2 regions of the Agrobacterium sp. NPDC090273 genome follow, and region 2 is predicted to be linked to the other one. Evidence: predicted binding sites of a transcription regulator. Region 2 holds the regulator's gene; the other holds the start of a gene.
What was found. Region 2 encodes PhoB, which activates phosphate uptake and scavenging genes when phosphate is short. Its sites were predicted from a motif close to TGTCATNNANCTGTCAT; they were not measured.
Positions count from the first base shown of each region.

Region 1: the regulator PhoB is predicted to act here: its motif matches at 3,056-3,072, upstream of ACIQT8_RS05185 (esterase-like activity of phytase family protein).

Region 1 is NZ_JBIVYN010000001.1:1,050,028-1,054,618, forward strand. It holds gene ACIQT8_RS05180 (hypothetical protein) at 385-525, shown strand; gene ACIQT8_RS05185 (esterase-like activity of phytase family protein) at 803-3,001, opposite strand; gene hupB (DNA-binding protein HupB) at 3,290-3,565, opposite strand; gene lon (endopeptidase La) at 3,770-4,591, opposite strand, start outside.
Region 2 is NZ_JBIVYN010000005.1:81,626-86,216, reverse strand. It holds gene pstA (phosphate ABC transporter permease PstA) at 1-557, shown strand, start outside; gene pstB (phosphate ABC transporter ATP-binding protein PstB) at 574-1,389, shown strand; gene phoU (phosphate signaling complex protein PhoU) at 1,493-2,218, shown strand; gene phoB (phosphate regulon transcriptional regulator PhoB) at 2,246-2,932, shown strand; gene ACIQT8_RS14715 (GcrA family cell cycle regulator) at 3,001-3,534, opposite strand; gene ACIQT8_RS14710 (aspartate aminotransferase family protein) at 3,965-4,591, shown strand, end outside.

The sequences.
Region 1 (4,591 bases), on a different contig from region 2:
CGCCTCCTCATGTTGGCAGAGCCTTTTCTCATCGCATTTGAGACGTTCTCTCTGCTTCGAAGATTATCCCTCCCCCAGTTCGCATTCGCCTTTCCATTAGAAAAAGAGATTCGTTTGGCGGATGAATCGATTTGCCTGCTCAAAAAAAGTTTTGAGCACTCGTCGACGACGTCGCAACCAAATCGGTACACGCAAATAGACGCCGGTGTGTTGATTCCGGACTCAATGTTTCAAAAGGCATCGTCCAGCCCACTATCTGCTGCGCCTGACCTTCCCTGTTCAAAACAGCGTCCTCTGACGCGAAGTAACGCGGCGTCGGTGATTCAGTATTTCTCAATAGTTTTATCGCAAGGTCAGCTTGCCGGCTCATGATGAGCGGTTTTAATGATGGATGAAACCATGTCGATCGACGCGTTTGTAACACTCGCGCTCATTGCGCTGCCTATTTATATTTTTTTCCGCTGGGTCCAGCAGGACTCAGAAAAGCAAGATACTCCGGGCAAGAAAAGCTCCCCCGGTCGCTAATCCTCCCCTCACCGTCAAAACAGCAATCGGCATTTGAACGCGACATTACGTTTGAATGGCGTTGCGGCTTTCTCACGCTGATATCCTCACCGATGGCATCCGGCAGCCCCCCGCGCCCGATTCCTGTCGTCTGATGAGACCGGTGGCAAACGCGCTCTGTGTACCCCCCCAATCAACGCGCGCGCCGAGAAAGCCTGCATTTCCAGCCGCAACTGCGGCCGAAAGCAAAAAAGCCGGTCGAAAGACCGGCTTTTTCTTTTCCATATGATCGATGCGATCAGTTGATTGCCTTCAGGTTGACCGTGAAGAAAAGGGTTTCGCCGGAAGAATCATCCACGCCGTCATTGTCGGTCACAACGTAAGCGGTGCCATCCTTGTCGAAAGTGAAGCCTTCCAGCTTGTCGACGACGTAACCGTTGGTCTGCGCCTTCAGGTCCGGCAGGAAGTCATGAGCTTCCTCTTTCTTGACCAGCGGCAGTTCGCCACCGATCTTGGCCGGCTTCAGCTCGGACAGAGCGACGCGGTAGAGCTTCTTGAGCTTTGCCTTGTCACCGATCTGGTTGTCGCGCTCGACGATATAGACGTGATCACCAAAAGCCGCGATTTCAGACAAGCCGACCCAGCCTTCAGCCGCCTTTTCGAGCGGATAACGCACTGCGCCCCATTCCTTGGACTTTGGCTTGTAGGAGACGAGCTTGACCGTTCCTTTCTCGTCCGTACCCCATTCGCGCTGCACGGCCATCCAGAGGGTCGCGTCGTCACCTTCGCCGATAACGGTCACCCCTTCGAAGCCGAAGCGTGTTTCGCCGTTGAGAAGTTCCTTCGGCAGAGCGATCTCGGCCTTGATCTCGCCCTTGGCGTTGACGTTGTAGAGCGCGTGCGGGACGAGCTTGCTGCTATCGCCTTCAGATGCCAGCCAGAAACCACCCTTGCCATCGCGTGCGATGCCTTCGATATCGAGCTTCTGGGCAGCCATGCCGTCACGCTTGACGCGCAGGACGCTGGTGATGACGGCAGGCTTCTTGGTGGCGTCGATGGTGAAGATCGACGGCTGGTTGCCGTATACCGAGTCGGAGACGGCATAGAGAATGCCAGGCTTTTCGGTGTCGGCGGTCAGACCCGACAATGCACCCCAGCCGATCGGCAGTCCATCGACTTCAGCGGAAACGAGCTGCGGGTAAGCTGCCTCGCCTTCGCTGCGCTCATAGAGCATGACGTGCGAACGCGCGCCACCATCTTTGCCGAGGTCGGCTTCGTTGGCGGTGACCAGCAGGTTGCGCGAGGGAATGGCAACAGCACCTTCCGGGGAAATACCGGATGGCAGTAGCTGGACGAGCTGCGGTTCAGCGCCGGTGTCCTTATAGACGCCAACAACAGAAGCGCGCTCGCTGAGAACGAAGATATATTTCTCACCGCCGAAGGTCGCGGCTTCCAGACCTTCCGGCTCGATGCCCTTGGCCTTGGAGCGCTTCTCCGGGTAGTGGCCGATGGCGGCAATGGCGTGCTCGAGTGAAGCGCCCGCCTCGTAAACCAGCTTGCCGGTCTTGTCGAAAATGGTGAAACCGCGCGAACCGCCCTGCCAGTCACCCTCATTGGCGATGACGATACGGTCATTGTCGAGCCACTTTACAGCATCGGGCTCGCGCTTTCGGGCTTCCTGCTTGTCGGTGAACTTCAACTGGCCATCGGATTTCGTGTCGATGCCTTCCAGATCGACCGAACCGGCCGAGAAATGGCTGGTCACCTTGCCGGACTTGCCGTCGATGATGGCGATGTGGTTGTTTTCCTGCAGTGTGACGGCGATTTCGCCATTGGCATTGATGGAAACGAATTCCGGCTCCGGATCTTCCGGAGAAATCTCTGCAAGACCGGTCAGGTCGATCTTCTTGAGCGTCGCGCAGTCGGCCGCACCGTTCTTGAGGCCAACGGTAACGAGGAAGCCAGCCGGCATCTGCGGCAAGGCGCCTTCGTTGACCTCTTCATCACGCTCGTTTTCGATAGCGATGGCGGCAAAGGTCTTGTCAGGCGAAATGGCAACCGAATCCGGCTGGCCGCCGAGATCGCAGCTTGCTTCAACCTTTTTGGTGGCAATATCCACGGTCACCAGCTTGCCGGACGGATTTGCGCGGTTCTCGGAGGTGTTGACACCGGCCAGAACCTTGGAACCTGCAACGGCAACCGAGGTGGGTTCGCCGTCCAGCAACAATGCACCGCCAGCCTTCGGCGCCTTTGCGTCGGTGATGTCAACAAAACCGATGCCACCCAGCGGGCTGTCCGAATAGATCAGCGTGTTGCCGTCTTCGCTTGCGGTGATGATTTCGGACGAGGTCGCGGTCTTGGCGTCCTTGTCAGCCGGGAGGTTGTTCGCGACCGGAAAAGACGCGATGCGGTTGAAGACCTGGTCCGCAGCCGCCGGAAAAGCGGCTGACGTCAGCAATGCTGCGGTCAAGGCCATGTGAGAAAATCGGAGCGCCATAGTAAATCCCCCTTTGCGTCCAGAAACCGTTCCCAAGGCTTCTGCGTCAAAGACATGACAGGGGCATGACACCGGCTTGCCGCGTGCTGCTGAATCGATCTTCAGTTGCACTTATCCAGCCCTGTTGTGCGACGTCTTCCGACAGAATCAAAAAGCCCGGCCAAAAGGCCGGGCTTCTTTTCGTTTGTGCGCACATTCCGCGGTTAGGCTTCAAGGCGTCAAAACATGTTTCCTCGTGAACCTGAAGATCGCACGCACGCCGCACGGCGAAACGATCTTCCGGAAACCTTACGAGTTGACAGCGTCCTTCAGGCCCTTGCCTGCGGAGAATTTTGGAACGTTGCGAGCCGGGATGTCGACTTCAGCACCCGTGGACGGGTTACGGCCCTTGGAAGCTTCGCGGCGGCTGACAGAGAAGCTGCCAAAGCCAGCGAGGCGAATGTCGCCGCCGTTCTTCAGTTCGTTCTGTACAGTTTCGAATACTGCATCAACAGCGGAAGCAGCATCTGCCTTCGTGAGACCAGCCTTTTCGGCAACAGCAGAGACGAGCTCGTTCTTGTTCATGTTTCCACCCCTTTCATCGGTATGAAACGACTCAAATTAAGCCGGCGCAGAATACTTTTGCATCCGCGCGTAGCAACCCAAAAGCGCTGGAATCGCCTGAAAAACAAGAGGTCTGGAGTTATTTTCACAAAAAAGGCCGGCATTTCTGCCGGCCTTCCCCATAAATCGTGCCAAATTCGCATCACTCATTCCGAGTGCGGTGCATCAATGCGCGATACCGGTGTTGTTATCGTCGACGCCTTCAACCGTCGCGATGACCGGAGTCTCGATGCTGCCGTCCCATTCAATGGGTTCCGGCTGGCGGATCAGCGCGTGTTTGATGACTTCGCCCATACGTGAAACCGGAATGATTTCCATTTCGTTTTTCACGTTGTCCGGAATTTCCGCCAGATCCTTGGCGTTCTCTTCCGGGATCAGCACCTTCTTGATGCCGCCGCGAAGTGCTGCAAGCAGCTTTTCCTTCAGGCCGCCGATCGGCAGAACACGACCACGCAGGGTGATTTCACCCGTCATCGCCACATCCTTGGAAACCGGAATGCCGGTCATGATGGAAACGATGGCGGTTGCCATGGCAACACCGGCGGACGGTCCGTCCTTCGGGGTCGCACCTTCCGGTACGTGCACGTGAATGTCGCTCTTGTCGAAGCGCGGTGGCTCGATGCCGAAGTCCACAGCACGCGAACGGACGTAAGACGCCGCTGCCGAGATGGATTCCTTCATCACTTCCTTGAGGTTACCGGTCACGGTCATGCGACCCTTGCCCGGCATCATCACGCCTTCGATGGTAAGCAGCTCACCGCCAACTTCCGTCCATGCGAGACCGGTGACAACACCGACCTGATCCTCACGCTCGGCTTCACCGTGGCGGTACCGCGGAACGCCCAGGTAATCCGGAACGTTGGCAGCGGTGACTTCAACGGACTTGACCTTGCCCTTGATGATCTCGGTCACGGCCTTGCGTGCAAGCTTCATCAGCTCGCGCTCGAAGCTGCGCACACCGGCTTCGCGGGTATACTGCTGGATCAC
Region 2 (4,591 bases):
TGACGGATCTTATCGAGGTGAACATCAACAACCTCGCGGCTGTTCCTTCGATCGTTTATGGTCTGCTTGGTCTCTCGGTCTTCATCAACTTCATGGGCTTTCCGCGCTCGGCCTCGCTGGTCGGCGGTCTCGTCCTGACATTGATGACGCTGCCAACCATCATTATCGCGACCCGCGCTGCCCTCAAGGCTGTGCCACCGTCCATTCGCGCCGCTGCCCTTGGTCTTGGCGCATCGAAGATGCAGACGATCTTCCACCACGTGCTGCCGCTTGCCATGCCTGGCATTCTGACCGGCACGATCATCGGCCTCGCACACGCCCTTGGCGAAACGGCGCCGCTGCTTTTGATCGGCATGGTGGCCTTCGTTGCGAACTACCCGACGACGCCGCTCGATCCTTCGACGGCACTGCCGGTACAGATTTACATGTGGGCGAACGAAGCAGAGCGTGCCTTTGTCGAAAGAACATCTGGCGCTATCATCATCCTGCTCCTGTTCCTCATCGTCATGAATGTTGGCGCAATCCTGTTGCGTCGCCGCTTCGAACGGCGCTGGTAAAGGGAGCTAGAAAGCTATGAACATGTTGTCGGAAGCAGCAGTTGAAAAGGCGCTGGACAAGAAAATGAATGAAGTTTCGTACAAGATGATTGGCAAGGACGTTTCGGTTTTTTACGGCGAAAAGCGCGCGCTTTACGACGTGAACCTGAATGTCCGCGAAAATACCGTTACTGCGCTTATTGGTCCGTCCGGTTGCGGCAAATCCACCTTCCTGCGTACCCTGAACCGCATGAATGATACGATCGATGGCTGTAAGGTCACCGGCAAGATCACGCTCGATACGGATGATATCTACGATCCGGCAATCGACGTGGTGGAACTGCGTGCTCGTGTCGGCATGGTGTTCCAGAAGCCGAACCCGTTCCCGAAGTCGATCTACGAAAACATTGCTTACGGTCCGCGTATCCATGGCCTCGCCCGTAACAAGGCGGATATGGACCAGATCATCGAGTCCAGCCTGCAGAAGGCCGGTCTGTGGAATGAGGTGAAGGATCGTCTGCATGAATCCGGTACGGGTCTGTCCGGCGGTCAGCAGCAGCGCCTTTGCATCGCACGCGCAGTTGCCGTGTCCCCGGAAGTGATCCTCATGGACGAGCCTTGCTCGGCCCTCGACCCGATCGCTACCGCCAAGGTCGAGGAACTGATCCATGAGCTGCGTGCCAACTTCACGATCGTGATCGTAACCCACTCCATGCAGCAGGCCGCTCGCGTCTCGCAGCGCACCGCGATGTTCCATCTTGGCCATCTGGTCGAGGAGAACGAAACGGACAAGATGTTCACCAACCCGGATGACCAGCGCACGCAGGACTACATCATGGGCCGCTTCGGCTGATTGCCCGCTCAGCGCCTCAGAGAAACCGAACAAGTTTGGCGCCTCCGTTCTGCCACCCGCCATCAGCAGGTGAAAACGGAAGGCAAAGCCCAGGGACGAGATCATGACACAGACAACGACGCATTCGCATATCATGTCGGTTTACGACGACGAGTTGAAATTCCTCAGCCGCCGGATTGCCGAAATGGGCGGCCTGGCGGAGCAGATGTGCGCGGACGCCGTTCGCGCCCTTGTCAATTCCGATGCGGCATTGGCGCAGAAGGTGATTTCCGACGACGCGATCCTTGACCACGCCGAGCGTGAAATCGGCGACAAGGCCATCGTCACCATCGCCAAGCGCCAGCCAATGGCTGCCGACCTGCGCGAAATCATCGGTACGCTGCGCATTGCGGCGGATCTTGAGCGCGTCGGCGATCTCGGCAAAAACACCGCCAAGCGCGTGATTGCCGTTGCAGGAACCGGTGTTCCACGCAAGCTGGCTCGCGGCCTCGAACATCTCTCCGAGCTTGCCCTCGTGCAGCTCAAGGAAGTTCTCGATGTTTATTCGACACGTTCGGCTGAGAAGGCGCAGGCCATCCGCGAACGCGATGAAGAAATCGACGCGATGTACACCTCGCTCTTCCGCGAGCTGCTGACCTACATGATGGAAGATCCGCGCAACATCACGACCTGCACGCATCTTCTGTTCTGCGCCAAGAACATCGAACGTATCGGCGACCATGCGACCAATATCGCCGAGACGATCTACTACATGACCACCGGCAGCCAGCCGGAAGGTGAGCGTCCGAAGGACGATAGTTCCAACACTCTCGGTTCCGTGACCGAGTAACAGACCGGCAGACCTGCGGAGTTCAGTATGGTACCGAAGATTGCAGTTGTTGAAGATGAAGAGGCGCTGAGCGTTCTGCTTCGTTACAATCTTGAGGCTGAGGGTTACGACGTCGACACGATACCGCGTGGCGATGAGGCCGAGATCAGATTGCAGGAGCGGGTTCCCGACCTCCTGATCCTGGACTGGATGTTGCCTGGCGTCTCCGGTATCGAACTGTGCCGCCGGTTGAGGATGCGGGCGGAAACCGAACGTTTGCCGATCATCATGCTGACAGCGCGTGGCGAAGAAAGCGAACGCGTTCGCGGTCTCGCCACAGGCGCGGATGACTATGTGGTGAAACCCTTCTCCACGCCGGAACTGATGGCACGCGTCAAGGCGATGCTGCGTCGCGCCCGCCCAGAGGTTTTGTCGTCAGTCCTGAAATGCGGCGACATCGAACTGGATCGGGAAACGCACCGCGTGCATCGTAAGACGCGTGAAGTGCGCCTGGGACCGACCGAGTTCCGTCTTCTGGAATTCCTGATGACATCGCCGGGTCGTGTTTTCTCCCGTTCGCAGTTGCTGGATGGCGTCTGGGGTCACGATATCTATGTGGACGAACGGACCGTTGACGTCCACGTTGGCCGTCTGCGCAAGGCGCTCAATTTTTCGAACATGCAGGATGTCATCCGCACGGTCCGTGGCGCCGGTTATTCCATGGAAGCGGCATAATCCAACATCACATACCCTAAACGAAAAACGGGCCGTAAGGCCCGTTTTTTTATTCCGTGTTGTTCCGCTTATGCCTTGCGGCGTTCGCTGACAGGCTGGTAGGCGAGCTTCGCATGGAACTTGCAGTAGGGCGAAGATTCCAGGGCTTCGCAGCCACAGAAATGGAAGTCGTCCTTCAGCGGGTCGCCAACCGGCCACTTGCAGGTGCGCTCGGTCAATTCCGTCAGCGTCAGGCGGCGCGAGGCCGGCGTAACGATATCGCGCGAAGGAACGTATTCGAGCACCTGAGCGGTCTCGATATCCATCTCTTCGTGAAGGGCTGTCGCAACGCTGGCGCGTGCCACGGTCCGAACCGGCGTGGTGTTGACGCGGGCGGTGTAGGTTGCCGTACGAGGTGCCGCTGGTGCCGTACGCTTCGGTGCAGAGCGCGCCGATGTCACGGTTCCGCCAGCCTTGGCGCGGCCCGGAAGATTGAGACGGTGAACCTTGCCGATAACGGCGTTACGGCTTACACCACCCAACTGTGCCGCTATCTGGCTGGCACTGAGGCCCTCGGACCAAAGTTTCTTGAGTTTTTCGACTCGTTCATCCGTCCAGTTCATGCCGCTTCTCCGCTCGTCGCGTCTATTTCGGCAGAATCCTTCTCCATCTCGCGAGCGCACTCCGAGTGTCAATTCCGCCGGATTTTTGGTGACTAGTTCCGCCGCAATGCAGTCTAGTAATTGACGATTAACCTAGTGTGAGGCTGACTCCGTGGCAAGAGTCGCGGGAATCATCTGGAATCGATTTTCCGGTTTTCCCCAACTTGCTGTTCAGGAGAGTCCGAAAGGCAACACCTTGTGGTTCGGTCACGTGTTCCCACTATGACTTGGGAACGCCGGAAAATGAGGACTTTTGTTGACATCGGCAGTTGAAGTGACAATAGTGCCCCAGCCGCCGCAAGGCGGCATTTTTGATTTTCAGGCAAGGGATAACCTTGTCCACCTATTGACAACGATATGAAAGCGCATTTGCGCAAGGAGTGATGCAGCCATGGCCGAAGCCAACGCGCCATTGTTTGATACGTTTTCAAGAGCGCCGCTGCGTTTCGAACGCGGTGAGGGCGTCTGGCTGTTCACGGAAAGCGGCGAGCGATATCTCGATTTTGCGGCCGGTGTTGCTGTCAATTCCTTGGGGCATGCGCATCCGCATCTCGTCGAGGCTATCAAGACGCAGGCTGAAAAGGTCTGGCACGTTTCCAACCTTTATGAAGTGCCCGGACAGGAAAAGCTCGCAAAGCGCCTGACCGAAGCAACATTTGCTGACAAGGTGTTCTTCACCAACTCCGGTGCTGAGGCGCTGGAATGTGCCATCAAGACTGCACGCCGTTATCACTACTCCAAGGGCCACCCGGAAAAGTTCCGCATCGTCACCTTTGAAGGTGCGTTCCACGGCCGGACGCTGGCAACAATCGCTGCAGGCGGGCAGCAGAAATATCTCGAAGGTTTCGGCCCCAAGGTTGAAGGTTTCGATCAGGTACCGTTCGGTGATCTCGAGGCCTTGAAAGCCGTTATCACCAATGAGACGGCAGCCCTGCTGATCGAACCGATCCAGGGTGAGGGCGGCATTCGCGCGCCCAGCAAGGAATTCCTGCAGACGCTTCGTGATCTCTGCAACGAA